One region of the Pallidibacillus thermolactis genome, then DNA from elsewhere that is predicted to be linked to it. Evidence: riboswitches for the same ligand, from Rfam matches in the RefSeq annotation. Region 1 holds a riboswitch; the other holds the start of a gene.
What was found. Region 1 has a riboswitch for S-adenosylmethionine ahead of OEV82_RS13855 (YezD family protein). Riboswitches for the same ligand answer to the same signal wherever they lie in the genome.
Positions count from the first base shown of each region.

Region 2: it holds a riboswitch for S-adenosylmethionine, as region 1 does, so the genes downstream of both, OEV82_RS08795 (Fur-regulated basic protein FbpA) here and OEV82_RS13855 (YezD family protein) in region 1, are expected to answer to the same signal.

Region 1 covers NZ_JAOUSE010000058.1:2,266-10,324, forward strand. Annotated here, with positions in the region: gene OEV82_RS13825 (CoA transferase subunit A) at 1-295, opposite strand, end outside; gene OEV82_RS13830 (CoA-transferase subunit beta) at 362-1,120, opposite strand; gene OEV82_RS13835 (CoA transferase subunit A) at 1,120-2,136, opposite strand; gene OEV82_RS13840 (methionine ABC transporter permease) at 2,151-2,804, opposite strand; gene OEV82_RS13845 (methionine ABC transporter ATP-binding protein) at 2,794-3,795, opposite strand; gene OEV82_RS13850 (MetQ/NlpA family ABC transporter substrate-binding protein) at 3,792-4,619, opposite strand; gene OEV82_RS13855 (YezD family protein) at 4,797-4,946, opposite strand; SAM riboswitch class I at 5,037-5,141, opposite strand; gene OEV82_RS13860 (cell wall hydrolase) at 5,394-5,831, shown strand; gene OEV82_RS13865 (ASCH domain-containing protein) at 6,099-6,440, shown strand; gene OEV82_RS13870 (methyl-accepting chemotaxis protein) at 6,919-8,059, shown strand, end outside.
Region 2 covers NZ_JAOUSE010000024.1:3,009-11,067, forward strand. Annotated here, with positions in the region: gene OEV82_RS08780 (glutathione peroxidase) at 1-211, shown strand, start outside; gene OEV82_RS08785 (CHY zinc finger protein) at 459-791, opposite strand; gene OEV82_RS08790 (hypothetical protein) at 1,034-1,282, shown strand; gene OEV82_RS08795 (Fur-regulated basic protein FbpA) at 1,730-1,930, opposite strand; SAM riboswitch class I at 1,982-2,089, opposite strand; gene OEV82_RS08800 (YpzI family protein) at 2,158-2,298, opposite strand; gene OEV82_RS08805 (hypothetical protein) at 2,364-2,690, opposite strand; SAM riboswitch class I at 2,772-2,876, opposite strand; gene OEV82_RS08810 (hypothetical protein) at 3,027-3,611, shown strand; gene OEV82_RS08815 (hypothetical protein) at 3,636-3,782, shown strand; gene OEV82_RS08820 (superoxide dismutase) at 3,943-4,824, opposite strand; gene OEV82_RS08825 (SRPBCC family protein) at 4,888-5,325, opposite strand; gene OEV82_RS08830 (metal-sensitive transcriptional regulator) at 5,474-5,737, shown strand; gene OEV82_RS08835 (rhodanese-like domain-containing protein) at 5,810-6,106, shown strand; gene OEV82_RS08840 (FAD-dependent oxidoreductase) at 6,119-7,813, shown strand; gene OEV82_RS08845 (rhodanese-like domain-containing protein) at 7,862-8,059, shown strand, end outside.

The sequences.
Region 1 (8,059 bases):
GTTCATAAACAGTAATTTCCCCATTTTGAACCCCTTTTCGGTAATTTTGCGCAAGTCCAAGCATTTCAAAGCCGATATAACCCGCATAAACAGAACGGATTGATTTTGATAAGGCAAGTAAATCCACATCTAAAGCACCCGCTGTCTTAATTAATGAGAGATCTTTTTTCTCTTGGCGAATTAACTCAAGAACAAACGCAATCGGGGAGCGGTGTAGTGCATTTCCCCCTAAAGCAAGTAAAGCACCATTCTCAATGGATTGTACGGCATCTTGTATGGAGGATAGTTTTGACATTCACATCATCCTTTCAATTATTTAGTCGAGTGTCTTGACAGTATAGATTTACTTGTCAATGTGTAACTAGGTAAGGACAATTCCGTCACGATCTAATTCTCGTAAAGTATGTAATTCTTCGTTGTTCGGTTCTTTGACATAGCGCCAGTTGTCACTGATATCAATTGGAAAACTGCTGTTTTCATGTACGTCATCAATGGTTTTTCCTGTAAAGAGCTCCAATAAGGTCATTCGTTTTGTTTCTGGATGAAACCCATATACACCAATTTGTGTAATAACACGATATGGTCCTGTATTGGCAGGCAGACCTCGTTTTTCCCGTTCTCCAGGACCGGAAAAGTAGCCAGGACTTGTTAAAAAGTCTAGTTTTTTTACAAATTTTTGCCGATCTTGACGCATAATGATAATATTTTTTTCACAGAAAGATGCAATATCTGCTCCACCTCCCGAACCAGGGAGACGCACTTTCGGTTGTTCCCAATCACCAATTACCGTCGTATTTAAATTTCCATATACATCAATTTGAGCACCACCTAAAAATCCGTATTGAATCCAACCCGCTTGAGCTAAACTCATTACATAATCCATAGAGCCGACGATGATTCCATTTTCGTAAGTTAGAGATTCGCTTACTTGGATTGGTAAACGACCAGTCGGTTTACCACCAACACCGCCACCTTCGTAAACAAGTAAAAGATCAGGCGAATGGGTTTTTAATGCTAGGACAGAAGCCAATAATGGCATTCCAGTCCCAACATAAACTGCTCCTTCTTTAGGTAATAAGCGGGAAGCTGCAATGATCATTTTTTCGATATCTGTAGCCATTATTCTCCTCTCCTTTTCGCAACCTTTGGATAGTTTACAAGTTTCTTTTCGATTTTTTCCAACTCGTGAAGCACATGGATACCACCAATTTTTTCTAAGTAGTCATAAAAATCGTTACTTGAATAAACATATTCTTCTAGATATGCTTGTGTGGTTTCCTCACGAACTGATGCATCTAACCATTCTTGCCAATGGGCCTCATCAAAGCTGTAAAGACCTGGGACTTGGTTTGGATGGGATCCATAAGGAACTTCCACTACGGCATCCACAGTAAAGTATGGAATTTTTGTTTGAGCAGGGTCTTTTTCAATGACCTCGTCAGGTACGATTTCTTCTGTCGTTATAATGACGAATTTTGCTGCATGAGCAATTTCCACATCTTCAGCTATATTGCCATCTATTTGACAATTCCCGAAGCGGTCTGCTCGATGGACGTGAATAATTGCAACATCTGGGTAGCATGCGGGTAATAATTCAATTGGTTCTTCTGTAAAAGGGTCGATAATCGTTTTAGAGCCACTATAGGCTAAAGTGTCCGTACCAAGTGAAGAACGGGTTGGGTAAAAAGGTAGTCCTTTAGCTGCTGCAGTGAATCTCCACTGAAATGCTGCATTCGTCGTTTCTGATAAGACTTTTAGTCGTCCTGACTCTACTGCTCGTCTGGCAGGTAGTGATAGTCCACGTACTTCATCAGCAAAACCATAGGACACTTCAGCTTTTGTTATGTTTCCACTAGCAGCAAGAAGTTGCCAGTCATGTTGAGAACCTTTTGTCCCGATCGTGAGATTTCCTATTCTTTGACGAATAATTTCATGGACGGCTGCCATCGGATTTCGAACAGACCCCATCCCACCAAAAACAATATAATCATTTGCTTTTACACCACGTTGAATGGCCTCTTTAAGGGTCGTTCTTTTATCTTTTTTCACCATCGATTTATGGTTTTTACGATATTCTCTCATTTTATCGGGATGTTGCCACCCATATAGATACGTTTCCTTTGTTGGAATGCTCATACTTTTTCCTCCTTCTATTTTTTACTAGCTGCTTTGGCTAATTTGTCTCCTATAAATTGAATGAGTTGGACAAGAATAATTAATATGATGACTGTGATGATCATAACGTCATTTTGGAAACGATAATATCCAAAACGGATGGCGAGGTCGCCAATGCCACCGCCTCCTACGATTCCTGCCATAGCAGAATAGCTTAATAGACTAATGATCGTTACCGTAAGACCCGCAATCATTCCTGGTTTTGCTTCTGGCAGAAGAACATCCTTAATAATTAACCATGGGGAGGCACCACATGATTCAGAGGCTTTAATGACTCCGCGATCAATTTCTCTTAAAGAAGCTTCCACTAAGCGAGCATAAAAGGGGATGGCAGCAACCGTTAAGGATACACTAGCTGCTGTCGGTCCCATTGATGTACCAAGAATAAGCTTGGTAACAGGTATGAGAACAACTAACAAAATAATAAAGGGGATGGAACGAATAATATTGACAATTGTGCCTGCTACTTGCTGGACAAATTTATTTTCAAAAAACATACCTTCCCTTGTTACAAAAAGCATGACGCCAAGGGGGACACCGATAATAATGGCAAAAATTACAGCGATGGACATCATCCAAGAAGTTTCAATAAATGCTTTTCCAAATTCGTTAAGTAAATCAGGCGACATCGGCCAACACCTCCAATTGTTTAGTACGTTCGGATATAAAGCGAATGGCAGCATCAATATCTGATTTTTTTCCAATGGCCTCGATAATAAGAGTGCCGAGAGGTTTGTCGTTTATATAGGAAATTTGCCCATGAAGAATGTTAATCATAATCGGATAATGAGCTAATGTTTCTGATATGATTGGATTTTCTGCTGAATCACCTCTAAAAGTGATTTTGACAATGGTTCCTTTCCGTTCTTGTAATAGCCGATCTGGTAATGTAAAGGATTGTACGGATTGAACAAATTCTTTTGTTAAAGGATGTTTAGGCGCAGAAAAAATATCATAAACAGCACCAAGTTCTACGATTTCCCCAGCTTCCATAACTGCCACTCGATCACATATTTTTTGAACAACCTCCATTTCATGGGTTATGATCACGATTGTGAGCCCTAGGTTACGATTAATTTCTTTTAATAAATGTAAAATGGAGTCGGTCGTGGTTGGATCTAAGGCGGAAGTTGCTTCGTCACAGAGTAATACTTTTGGATCGTTGGCTAGTGCACGTGCAATACCGACCCTTTGTTTTTGTCCCCCCGATAATTGGGCAGGATAATTATTTGCTTTATCTTGAAGACCAACCAATTTCAAAAGCTTGGGTACCTTAAAGTGAATTTCCTCTTTTGATTTGCCAGCTGCTTTTAAAGAAAAGGCGACATTATCGAAAACGGTTTTAGCACTAATTAAGTGAAAATGTTGGAAAATCGTACCAATTTTTTGTCTCCTTTTCCGAATTTCCTTTTCGGATAATACAGTAATATCTTCTTCATCGACAATAATCTTTCCCTCCGTCGGTTTCTCTAATAAATTAAGGCAGTTGAGTAAAGTGCTTTTTCCCGCACCGCTATAGCCAATAATTCCAAAAATCTCCCCTTGGTTAATGGTTAAATTAATGTTTCTAATGGCAGTCGTGTTTTTATACCGTTTAGTAAGATGTTGAATTTGAATCATTGTCCTTCCTCCATTTCGTGTTGATATGGTGGTTTAACATAACCTTTTGAATTCTCGTTTGTATAGTGTAAAAATTCTTTGGATTTGTAAGCTTCTTCTAAATCTTTAACAAACGTACTGTTCTTATCTTCTTTCCGGACTGTTAAATAGATAAGAAAGTCCTCTTGTGTTCGTTCTAAATCTACTGCTTCTTCAAGTTGTAACCCTGAATCTATGGCAAAATTGCCATTAATAAATGCATAGTCAGCATCACTTAACGAACGAGGTGTTTGAGCAGCTTCAATTGGTTTAAAGTTTAAATCAAATTTGTTCTCCAAAATATCTTTTTCAGAGGCCGTGAGGGGATTAACCGATTGATCAATCGAAATCCAACCATAATGTTCTGCCATATGAAGCGCTCGAGCTAAGTTAGTAGGATCGTTTGGTAAAGTAATGGTCATCCCTTTATCAATATCATTTAAAGAGGTATGTTTATCAGAATAAAGGGCCATTGGTGCTGTCGGAACAGCAAAAACAGGCACTAAATCCATACCATTTTCTTCGTTAAAGTTTTTTAAATAGTTGCGATTTTGATAGAGATTTGCATCTATTTCTCCTTCATTTAGCGCAATATTTGGCTGGATATAATCGTTAAACTCGACAATGTCTACCTTGTAGCCCTTTTCTTCAAGTAGTGGAACGATCCCTTCCTTTAGTTGATCACTATAAGGACCAGCAGTTGCTCCTAAAACGAGTTTTTTCTCGTCGTTTGTGGATGTTGAAGTACATCCAGCAAGAATGATCATGAATCCGATTAAAAGAAGTGTAAAAAGTCCCTTTTTCATTTGATTTCCCCCTTTTATCTTTTAAATAAAAAGACCTCTCGAATTCACACATAGGTAAGCGATGTGTGGGAATTCAAGAGGCTTCCGGTTGTCCGGTCAGCTTTATAGTATCGAATATGTTGAATAAGAATTATAAAAGCACCCCCTATTTGATCTCTTAATGATTAAGCAGCAAATCTAAACAGAGAATCGTTGCTTTTCAATACGATTAATTTGTACGATTTTGCCATTATGAATGGTAATATGAAGTTCACCAAAAGCTAAATTTTCGATTGCTTGTTTGATTAATTCATATTTTTTATTTTCAGAGTCTTTTTTTTCTGCCATTTTTCCATCTCCTTTTTTTAAAAATGTAAAAAGTGCGGCTTCTTGGTATAAGAGGCCGCACGAAAGTATCTAATTCGATCGTCTGCAAACCTCTTATATTTCAGATCAATATCTGCTGGAATTGGCACCGTTTGATTTGCATCAATGGTTGCCGAGGCTTCACTGGGCCAGTCCCTCCACCTCTCTTTATAAGAGTGTTCCACTTATTTAATTTTTAAATATAAAATTATTCTAAATAGTCGATCTATATTTGTCAACTAGAATTGTGAAAATTTATTTTTATTTTTGACTGGTTAAATGACAGTTCATACTAATGTATTTAGAATGAAGGAGAACTTATAAAAGAGGCAATCACAATCGATTTTCAATCTTCAAACATCAAGTATATAAAGATGAATATAATTATGTAATAACGATGAAAACTCCAACCAATTTGGAGGTGTCAAAATGGCAAGAATCCCATATCGGAGTAAAGATGTTGATTTAATGGCAAGGATGATGCGAGCTGAAGCTGAAGGCGAAGGAAAGCAAGGGATGTTATATGTTGGTAATGTTATTGTGAATCGTGTTGTAGCGGATTGTACAGATTTTAATGAATTAAGGTCTGTAGAGGATGTGATTTTCCATGTGCAAGGTGGAAATTATTCCTTTGAAGCGGTACAAAAAGGGAATTTATTTTATCAACCAGCAAGGGAAGCAGAAAGAAGATTGGCAAGACTGAATTTGAAATATTGGCGCGATCACCCAGCCAAATATGCACTTTGGTATTTTAATCCATACGGGCCTTGTCCACCACAATGGTATAGTCAACCTTTTACCGGGCAATATAAAGCTCATTGTTTTTATGAACCTTCACCAGGAACATGTGATAGTGTTTATACATGATTAATAATTTGAAATCTACAATGATTACTGTGCAATTGCGCGTGAAGCAATTGCACAATTTTTCTTGTTTCAAAAAGAGGTCAAATCGATGACTTAAAATCAAATCACTTCAAAATTTTACAAAATATACAAATCTCATTCATTGTCAAGCTCATATTTGTGATAAAATTAACTTGATTAGACAAATAGGTCGATAGTCAATTAGAGTTATCCTTGATATACATTTTGATTATTAATTGCATACAACGAAAGGCAAGGTGTTAATGTGTGGTAAATCAACATGCCCCTTCTGAAAAGGAAAATATTGAACGGTTAATTACAATTCCGGAAGATATAAAAAAAGTGATCTCGGGAAAAAAATCTGCAACGAGAAGAATGAAAAGATTTGCTGATGTTGGTGAAGTGATGATCCTAGAAGGTCAAAAATTTGTCATTGAAAAAGTGTATCAACAAGCCCTCGGGGATATTACCGATGAAGATGCGAAAAAAGAAGGTTATGAGAGTTTTGAGTCCTATAAGGAGTCAATTTTATCGATCCATCCAGGTATGCCATGGATACCTACGTTAAAAGTGTGGGTACATGAATTTTCACCAATTGAAAAAGCTTAAATTCGAAAGATGAGTGCAATTTATAAATATGAATTGCGCTCATTTTTTATTTTTGGGTCAACCCTATGTTTCTTTGCAACCGCAACAGACGACATTTCTATTCCTCAAATATTTTGTTTCTATTATATTCCAGTATGTTCGATTTATAAGATGGTAAAATGACGATGATGAAAAAATGATTCTTTTTTACTAGATTTAAAGGACGAATAGAAGTCGCTTTTTGTCATTTTGTGTAATAAAATCCGATATGTAGGTAGTTTGTTAGGGAAATATGGAATAGGATAAACGATCGACTAAGTCGAATCGTTAAAGGAAAAAATCTAGTTGCAAAGTGTGTTGATTGTTATAAGGAAATAACTTTTTCAGTAACCGTACTATTCATATATCGTAATAACACTGTAATGGATAATTTTATGAGTTCCTACATTCAATGTGTAAACGATATAAGGAATATTGAAATGTTAAGGGGGATTTTCAATTGAAAAAACGATTTAAAAATGTGTTCAATTTAAAAATAAAATTAATTTTATCATTTTCTATTATTCTATTATTACCGGCGATTATTATTGGAACTTCATCATATATTGTTGCTAAAGATACAGTTGAAGAAAAAATAATTGATGGAATTAATGAAAGTACAGAACTTTTAAATAGTACGATAACGAAAACGATTGAATCAAGAATTGAGAATCTTAATTTTCTATCCAAAAATGTCACCTCCGACCTTTATGAAAATGAACGGCAAAACGAGTTAATGGATATGTTTCGTTTTTACGGACAGGTGCTTCCTGAAGAGGTGGAACTAACATATATAGGTACATCTTCGGGTTTATTTGTCCAGTATCCTGATGCTGAAATGGATGCTGACTATGATCCTAGAAAGCGGCATTGGTATAAAAATGCTATGGCTAATAAAGGAGAAGTTATTATTAGTGAACCTTATATTTCAGCAACGACAGGTAACATGGTTGTGACCTTATCGCAAACAACACCAGATCATTCCGGGGTAGTTGCTATTGATATTACTCTAACTTACCTACAAAGTTTAGCTGAACAGGTCGAAATTGGTGAAAGTGGTTTTGCATTTTTATTAGATAATAAAGGAAAAGTCATATACCATCCAGAATTAGAAGGAGGCAGTGAAGTTAAAGAAGAATTTTTTAAGGAAATGTTTGGTAAAGGTTATGGCGTCATCAATTATAAACAAAATGGAGAAGATAAAATAATGAGTTTCGTCACGAATGATACGACGAACTGGAAAATAGGGGGTCAATTACGATATTCTGAGGTTACCGATACGGCCAATCCAATTTTAATGCGAACTGTGTTGGTTGTTGCATTATTTGTCGTTGTCGGAGGAGTACTGATTTACTTTCTTATCCAATCGATTATCCGTCCAATAAAAAAACTCGGCGATAAAGCGATTCATATAAGCAAAGGGAATTTGTCCGAACCAATCGAAGATGTGTCAAATGATGAAATTGGTCAATTATCGAAAGCAATGCGGACAATGCAAGAAATGTTGAGAAGTATGATCGCCAATATTTTACATGCTTCAGAAAAAGTTTCTCATCATAGCGAGGAACTGACCCAATCTTCTAATGAAGTTAGCCAAGGTA
Region 2 (8,059 bases), on a different contig from region 1:
GTTTGCGAAAGTCGATGTTAATGGTGAAAATACTCATCCGTTATTCAAATATCTAAAAAGTCAGGCAAAAGGTGTTTTAGGTAGTGAAGCAATTAAGTGGAATTTTACGAAGTTTCTCGTTGATCGAAACGGACAGGTTGTTGGTCGTTTCGCATCAAATGTTTCGTCTTTGAAGCTAAAAGAAGAGATTGAAAAACTTTTAGTCGTTTAATGCACCGAGGGCTGTCCATAAAGGAAAACCGAGTAGATTTTCTGTTCCATTGGCGTCCGTGCACTCAGTGGCTAAGCCTCAGACTTCACAACGAGGACGCACATTGACGCATGTCTATAAGCTCGTGTGTTGGCACTTATGCTCCGCACAAATGGACAAAAGCTAAACAAGTAGGAAAGTTACCGCCTTTTTTCAAAATCTACTATTTTTGTCCTTATAGGACAGCACCTTTCATTTTTATTAAAAATTACATTGTTCGACTGTGACCGGTCATACCAAAGTAAATATGGTAGTGACTGGAACATTTCGGATTAAACAAAGCATGGCAATAAATACATTTATCATTGTTTAAGTATTCATTTATCGTCAGTTCTTTTTTACAGATGCCACAAAGGATGGCAAGTTCCTCATATTCTTCCTTTTTCCAAGATTGAATGGGGTGGTCCTCGCATTCCACATGACATTTATAACACGGATAATATTTATTGCAACACTTAAATTTAATAGAAATAATATCCTTCTTACTGTGATAGTGCTGACATCTTCCAGCTTTATCAATTGTATAACCGTAAATTTTCATTTCCTCATCCCCTTTTTCAACTTCGAAACATCATTAGACAAAAATGGAATTATTTCCATGGATTATATCATACTGATTGCAAGTTACAGAAAGTTTTTCAATTAAAATCCTATTTTCTTCTTAAATGTCCATGAATAGAGCCAGTTCATGCTTGTCACTGGAAAAAAATTCCTTTCTACCCCATGCTAGCCGTTCCATTATATTTGAAAATTTCATAGTTTATTACAAAGGAGGGAGGAATTATGTTTGAAATCTATGATGTTGCGATTATTCCATTAATTGCTGGGATTACAGAAATCTTTAAAAAGATTGGCTTACCAGCCAAGTACTCTCCAATTGTCGCTATTTTTTTAGGAATTATAATAACATTGGTTTATGTAGATGTGACACCGAAAGAAGGAGTTTTAGTCGGTATTATGCTCGGATTATCGGCCAGCGGATTTTATAGTGGAACGAAAAATTTGGTTGAGAAGCGATCGAAAATTGAATAAAACGAGCCTGAACAAGGTTGAACCCATCAACCGAGAATGATGGGTCTATTTTTTAAAATATTTCCAGCATTATCCGTAATGATATTATTCAGTTACTAATGAGTTGTGCACTGCTTCCTTCCATTTTTTTTCTTTTATTTTTATGTTAACCGAAATACATAATCTTGCAGTCAGATTTAACACTCACATTTGATTAGAATAGACAAAAGCTGAGTAAGCTAGCTGGTAAAATTATAATTGGGATTTTCATTCATTTAATCTAATGACAGGTAAAGGATCTATAAAGCGATTGCGTTATATTCAAATTGAAAATTTTCTATATTACTCAAAATTTTTACCGCTGTGTCAACATTATTTGGCTAAGGGGTAATGGCTTCGTCATTTATAAAAATAATCCAATCAAAAAGAGTCCTCGATACAATAATCAGGACTCCTTGTAACATTTGCTTATTTAACATGGATTGAATTTAGTTCACCGTGGGGATGCGATTCTTTGATGAGTTTTTTATATTCTTGTTCAAGTTCAAATAAAGATAATTCATATAAATGTCGACCGTCTTTTTTATAGATGTTATAAGCAATTAATTTATTAATTAATTTATTTTTTCTTTCTGCTATTGTTTTTCGATTTTGGTGTGTCAATTCCATCACTCCTTAAAAAACCTCTCCTTGAAAAATAAGAAGAGGTTCAATCACCTCAACTTATCTTTCAAGTGAAATACTTGTTGGATTTAGCACAGTGTTCATACACAGAACCTGTTGCTGAAGATTCATCGGGCCAATTCCCTCCACTTCTCTGGATAAGTTGATTTTCTTCGTTTTGGTTGTTTATATTATATGCCATTATTCCGATAAGTCAACTTGGAAATACACGCTTAACGTTTATTGTCATTTAATCTCCGTGCTTCTTCTGGACTTGACAATTTCGTTGCTCCATCATTTTCAAGGGATGGGTCCCTGTCTGAAGCTACATGACCACTTTTTCTAAGTTTCGTTTCCTGGCGATCTTTTGACATTTTCTGCACCTCCCACATATAACTTTTAACGAAATTCCACAGATTATACATTTCTTTCCATTTTTTTAAGAGATACAGTGGTCTATGTAGTTTCCTTTACCTTTTACAATTTGTAAACCTTCCTGTTGTAACACGCACCAAATTTTGTGATCTAAGGAGAAGGGAGAACGACTTTGATGCTGAGCAAGTTCTTGTTCTGAAATCGTTAATTCATAAGAAGTTTCCCCTTTTTGAACAATGAGTACGTAGTCTTTAAATTTTAGTAAAAGTACGTGATATGTTGGATCCCATTCTTGCAATTGTTTCTCGATAGTATCGGCAACTTTCATGAAAAACGTTTCTCCGGTCATGTTTTTCGACATATACCCTCTTATAAAACCACTTACATTCATTTCGTTTCACTCCTATATTTGTTTTGAAACGAACGAAAAAAAGCTCTTCATTGCAGGATGCAACAAAGAGCGTTCAGCCGTTCGTTATCATCCAAAGCAATGCTTTGCTGGTTGGAGCACCTTACCTGAAAGGGCAGGTTGCTGTGAAGTCATCGAGCCAGGTCTCTCATTCACTCTTGATAACCATATTCAGTTGGTTCTAGTTTATCATAAATTTTACTTTACGTAAAGGCGTTGAATGAAAATTTATAAAAATAAAAAAGCCTATCCAATTGTATAAATTGCAAAATATTAGCCAACCTATTCTTGAACAAATAGATAGGGTGAGGTTTCAGCATGCGAAAATTGAACTATTTTATAACTATTGCGTTGTTGATAGGGCTTGTTGGTTGTTCTGGAGAAGAAGTAGCCAATCATGACAAATTGATTCCGATGCATGTTCACTACATTCCGAAAAATGATAATCCAATTGAAATGAGTAATAAGGATAAGTTTTATGTTTCTAAACCGTTAGTAAGAGATTTGGAAAAACTAGATATAGTAGAAAAGGCCGAAGTGATCATTTTAAATCAAGAGGCTTATGTTGCTATTTGGACAGATATTAATCGTAGTAAAAATAACGATCAACAGGGTAAAACTGGGAGAGCTATAAAAGAAGGAGTTAATCGGGCATTACAGTTAAATGATGAAAAAGTAAAAAGAAGGGATACGGAACTAGATCCAATCAAAAAAAAATATGAAAAGTGGATTAAAAACGTTATTTTAAGCCAGGATCCATCTATTGAACGTGTTTATATATCTTTTCATCCAGAAGCTTACCGTCGGATGAAAGTATTTGCTGATACGCTAGTTAAAAATGGAAATAATGATAGCCTAAGTGGCGATTTTGAATTGATGACGAATAAATTTTTTGAAAAATAAATGAAAGGTTAAGGTGATCATATAATGAAAAAGAAAGCAAGGTTCCAAGAAGGTAGAGAGGTTACAAAAGATAATCAAATTTACGGTACACCAAACAGTAAGGCTAAGGATGGAACAGGTAACTCACCAAACGATGATGTAAAACAATACGATCCAAGGGATTTCAAATAGTGAAAAAATTTTTAGCTTAAAGATTTAAAAGTGGAAATGGGAACAAAGGATAAGAAAAGAGGGCGTCTTTTTGGACAACCCTAAAAGTACAAGTATTTAAAAGTAATCTCAATTAAACACTACTTTATACTTTTATCAAATATTTTTACAATCTATATTATTAATAAGGATGCCATTTAACGTTTTGAGCTTCATTAAACCGTTTATTTACTTCCGACCAATTCACGATATTCCACCAATTATCAATATATTTTTTTCGGTCGTTTTTATATTTTAAATAATAAGCATGTTCCCAAACATCAAGGACGAGTAGTGGAATTACATCCCATTGACTTAAATTTTGATGTTTTTCTGCTTGTAAAATTTCTAAACGTCTGGCCCGTGGTGACCATACAAGAATGGCCCAACCGCCACCTTCCACTTTATTAGCAGCTTCAGAAAAATGTTTTTTAAACTGATGAAAACTTCCGAAGGATTGATTAATCGCTTGCAATAAATTTCCTCGCGGTTGTCCGCCACCATTCGGGCTCATTATATGCCAAAAGATCGTATGCAAATAATGTCCTGCGCCATTAAACGCAGCCTCCCGTTCCCAGTGTTTAATGAGATCAAAATTGTTCGTTCGACGGGCTTTTTGCATCTCTATTTCCGCCTTATTTAAACCATCAACATAACTTTTATGATGTTTATCGTGATGTAACCTCATTGTTTCTTCGTCGATATAAGGTTCTAAAGCATTGTAAGCATAAGGTAGAGGCGGTAATCGATGCTCTCCAATCGGTACAATACTTTGATTGTTTATTTGCCGGGCCACTACATCCGGATCATCAACTGAAAATTGTGCTTGAAATTGATTGTAAAGCTTAAGTGCTTGTTCATATATTTCTTGCTCATTTAATTTTTTGTTTTCGTTAAGTTTTTTTCGAAACACGATGAATTGATGTTTCAAATCTTCAAGATCCCGTTCATCATGACTTGAGTTTTCGATCGCTTGTAAAGCTTCATCAGACCATGCCAAAAGCTTCACCAAATATTCCGACAAGAGTGTACCCTCCTTTAAAATTCGCCAATCAATGCAGAAAAGAAATCATTAAGACTAGAAGTTTTAATTTAATAAATTATGCACTGTTTCTTTAATAGCTGCTTCCGCTTTTTCTTTTCCTGAGTTTGAGATGACTGATTTAATAATTGAACTCATTGTCCCAGTTATCAAATAATCTAGACGTAAAAATCCTGATGTTTTTTCATTGTTAATTTTGCTTAACTCTAAATAGCCTCGACCTTTCATATTTTGATTATCGTTGGATACCTTAAATAGTACCTTTGATGGTTTTGTTAAATCCATAATTTTAAACTGTATATTCAATTGCTTTTTCGTAAAACCAAAATTAGAAAGAATAAACATGGAATATTGACTTGCGTTCACTTTTTGATGGGATTGATAACCAGGAACGGTGTGGGCCCATTGTTCAAAGGATAGAACTAAATTCCATAATGTTTCAATTGGATAATCAAATGTCATGGAATGGGTTAAAGTTTGCATAAATATTTCCTCACTTTACTTTGGGATAAAATGATATCGTTAAATTATATTCAAATATGACGAATATATGAAAAACGGTAGTAAAGAGGTTGACAATATACCTATAGGGGTATATTATAAGGTTGTAAAAAATAAATGAGGTGATCATATGGAATATGATAAGTCGATCGTGAATCGTCTAAAACGAATCGAAGGTCAAATAAAAGGCGTACTAAATATGATCGAACAAAACAAAGATTGTAAAGACGTCGTAATCCAGTTATCAGCGTCAAGAAGTGCCATCGATCGGACGATTGGGCTTATCGTAAGTAAAAACTTAGAACAGTGTGTTCGAAAGAGTATTGAACAAGGAGAAGACACAGAAGCATTAATCAAGGAAGCGGTTGATTTACTCGTTAAAAGTAGATCTTAAACATTCACTTTTATTTTTATTATTATAATACCTATAGGGGTATAAACATAAAACAAAGGAGTCGAGCAAAACATGAAAAAAATTTATGCAAAACAATTAGAAGAAAAGTTAAAAGCTGGAGAACAATTAAATATTCTCGATGTGCGGGAAGATGAAGAGGTTGCAACAGGGAAAATCCCAGGCGCAAAACATATTCCATTAGGACAAATACCGGAACGTTTAAATGAATTAGTCAAAGATAAACCATATTATATCGTTTGCCGTTCGGGCGGCAGAAGTGGTCAGGCTTGTGCATTTTTATCTGCAAAAGGTTATGATGTAACGAATGTTGAAGGTGGCATGTTAGCTTGGGAAGGAGAAACAGAATAAGGAGGTATGACAATGGGAAAGAAAATAGTCATTGTTGGTGGAGTTGCTGGTGGAGCATCCGTAGCGGCACGGGCAAGAAGATTAGATGAAAAGGCTGAAATTATTATGTTTGAAAAAGGTCCACATGTATCTTTCTCTAATTGTTCCTTACCATATCATTTAAGTGGGATCGTGGAAAATAGTAAGAAGCTTGTATTGTCTTCTCCAGAAGATTTTAAGAAAAAGTATAACATTGAAGCACGGACCTTTAGTGAAGTCATTCGTATAAATCGTAAAGAAAAAACGATCACAGTCAAAGATTTAATAAAAAATCAAACGTATGAAGAATCTTACGATAAATTAGTCTTATCTCCGGGAGCAAAGCCGATTCGACCGAATATCGAAGGTATTGACAATCCAAATGTATTTACCGTCCGAAATGTCGATGATATTGAAAATTTAAACACATTTATTAAAGAAAATGGATTGAAACGAATTGCTGTCATTGGTGGTGGGTTTATCGGTGTAGAAGTAGCTGAGAATTTACGTCTTGCAGGATTAGATGTGTCATTAATTGAATTTGCCAACCAAATCATGAGACCGTTTGATCATGATATGGCGCAAATTCTTCATAAAGAAATGATTGATCATGGTGTCGAGTTAATTTTGAACGATGGATTGGCAAGAATTTGTGACGGTTATGTTGAAACCCAATCAGGTAAGAAAGTTGAAGCAGAGGCTGTTGTCGTTGCGATTGGTGTTCAGCCTGAAACGGCACTTGCTCAAGATGCTGGTCTTGAAATTGGAGAAACAGGTGGAATTAAAGTGGATCATAACTATGTAACAAGTGATCGCCATATTTATGCCGTCGGTGATGCGATTGAAGTATATCATCGACTAACTCATAAACCGACACGACTTGCTCTTGCAGGTCCAGCTCAAAAACAAGCGCGTGCTGCGGCGAACCATATGTATGGCATTCCGAACCGGAATAAAGGGGTCATCGGTTCTTCTTCCATCCATCTGTTTAATCTTAATGCAGCATCGACTGGCTTAAATGTGGAGACAGCAAAACAAGCCGGCATCTCCTGTGATTCAGTATATGTCATTCCTTCAGATAAAGTCGGGTTAATGCCAGATAGTCATCCGATGCATTTTAAACTCGTTTATGAAGTTCCAACAGGTCGAATTCTCGGTGCACAGGCGATAGGAAAGGGAAATGTTGATAAAAGAATTGACGTCATTGCAACTGTAATATCGTTGGATGGAACGTTGGAAGACTTACAAGATTTAGAGTTGACTTATTCACCAATGTTAGGTACAGCAAAAGATGTCGTCAATATGGCAGCCCTTGTCGCACTCAATCAATTATATGGTCGTTATCGTGAAGTGAAAGTTTCAGAGGTACGTAAGCTTGTAGAAAACAATGCGTTTATCATCGATGCCCGTGAAGAAAAAGAGTATAACCAAGGTCATTTGAAAAATGCAGTCAACATTCCGTTAAGTGAGTTCCGAGATCGTCTCAATGAAATACCGAAGGATCGACCAGTTTATATTCATTGCCGTTCTGGACAACGATCCTACAATATGGTCATGGCGTTACAAAATTTGGGGTATAACAATGTATACAATATTGCCGGTTCATTTCTAGGAATTTGTTTATACGAATACTATACGGATTACGTTACCTGTCGAGAAAAAATTGTTACAGCTTACAACTTTAAATAATATGGCGAAAGATATACTGTATTTGGGGTTTTAGGAGATGATAAAAAGATGGGCACATTCGAGTGGATTGCCCTGCTAGCTATTGCATTACTTGTCGTCAGTCGCCTTATACAAAAGAAAGGAATTCAGAATATTACGGTTCAAGAAGCAAAGGAAAAAATACATGAAAAAAACGTTCAATGTATTGATGTTCGGACACCTCGTGAATATAAGGCATTCAATCGGCCACAATTTAAAAATATTCCG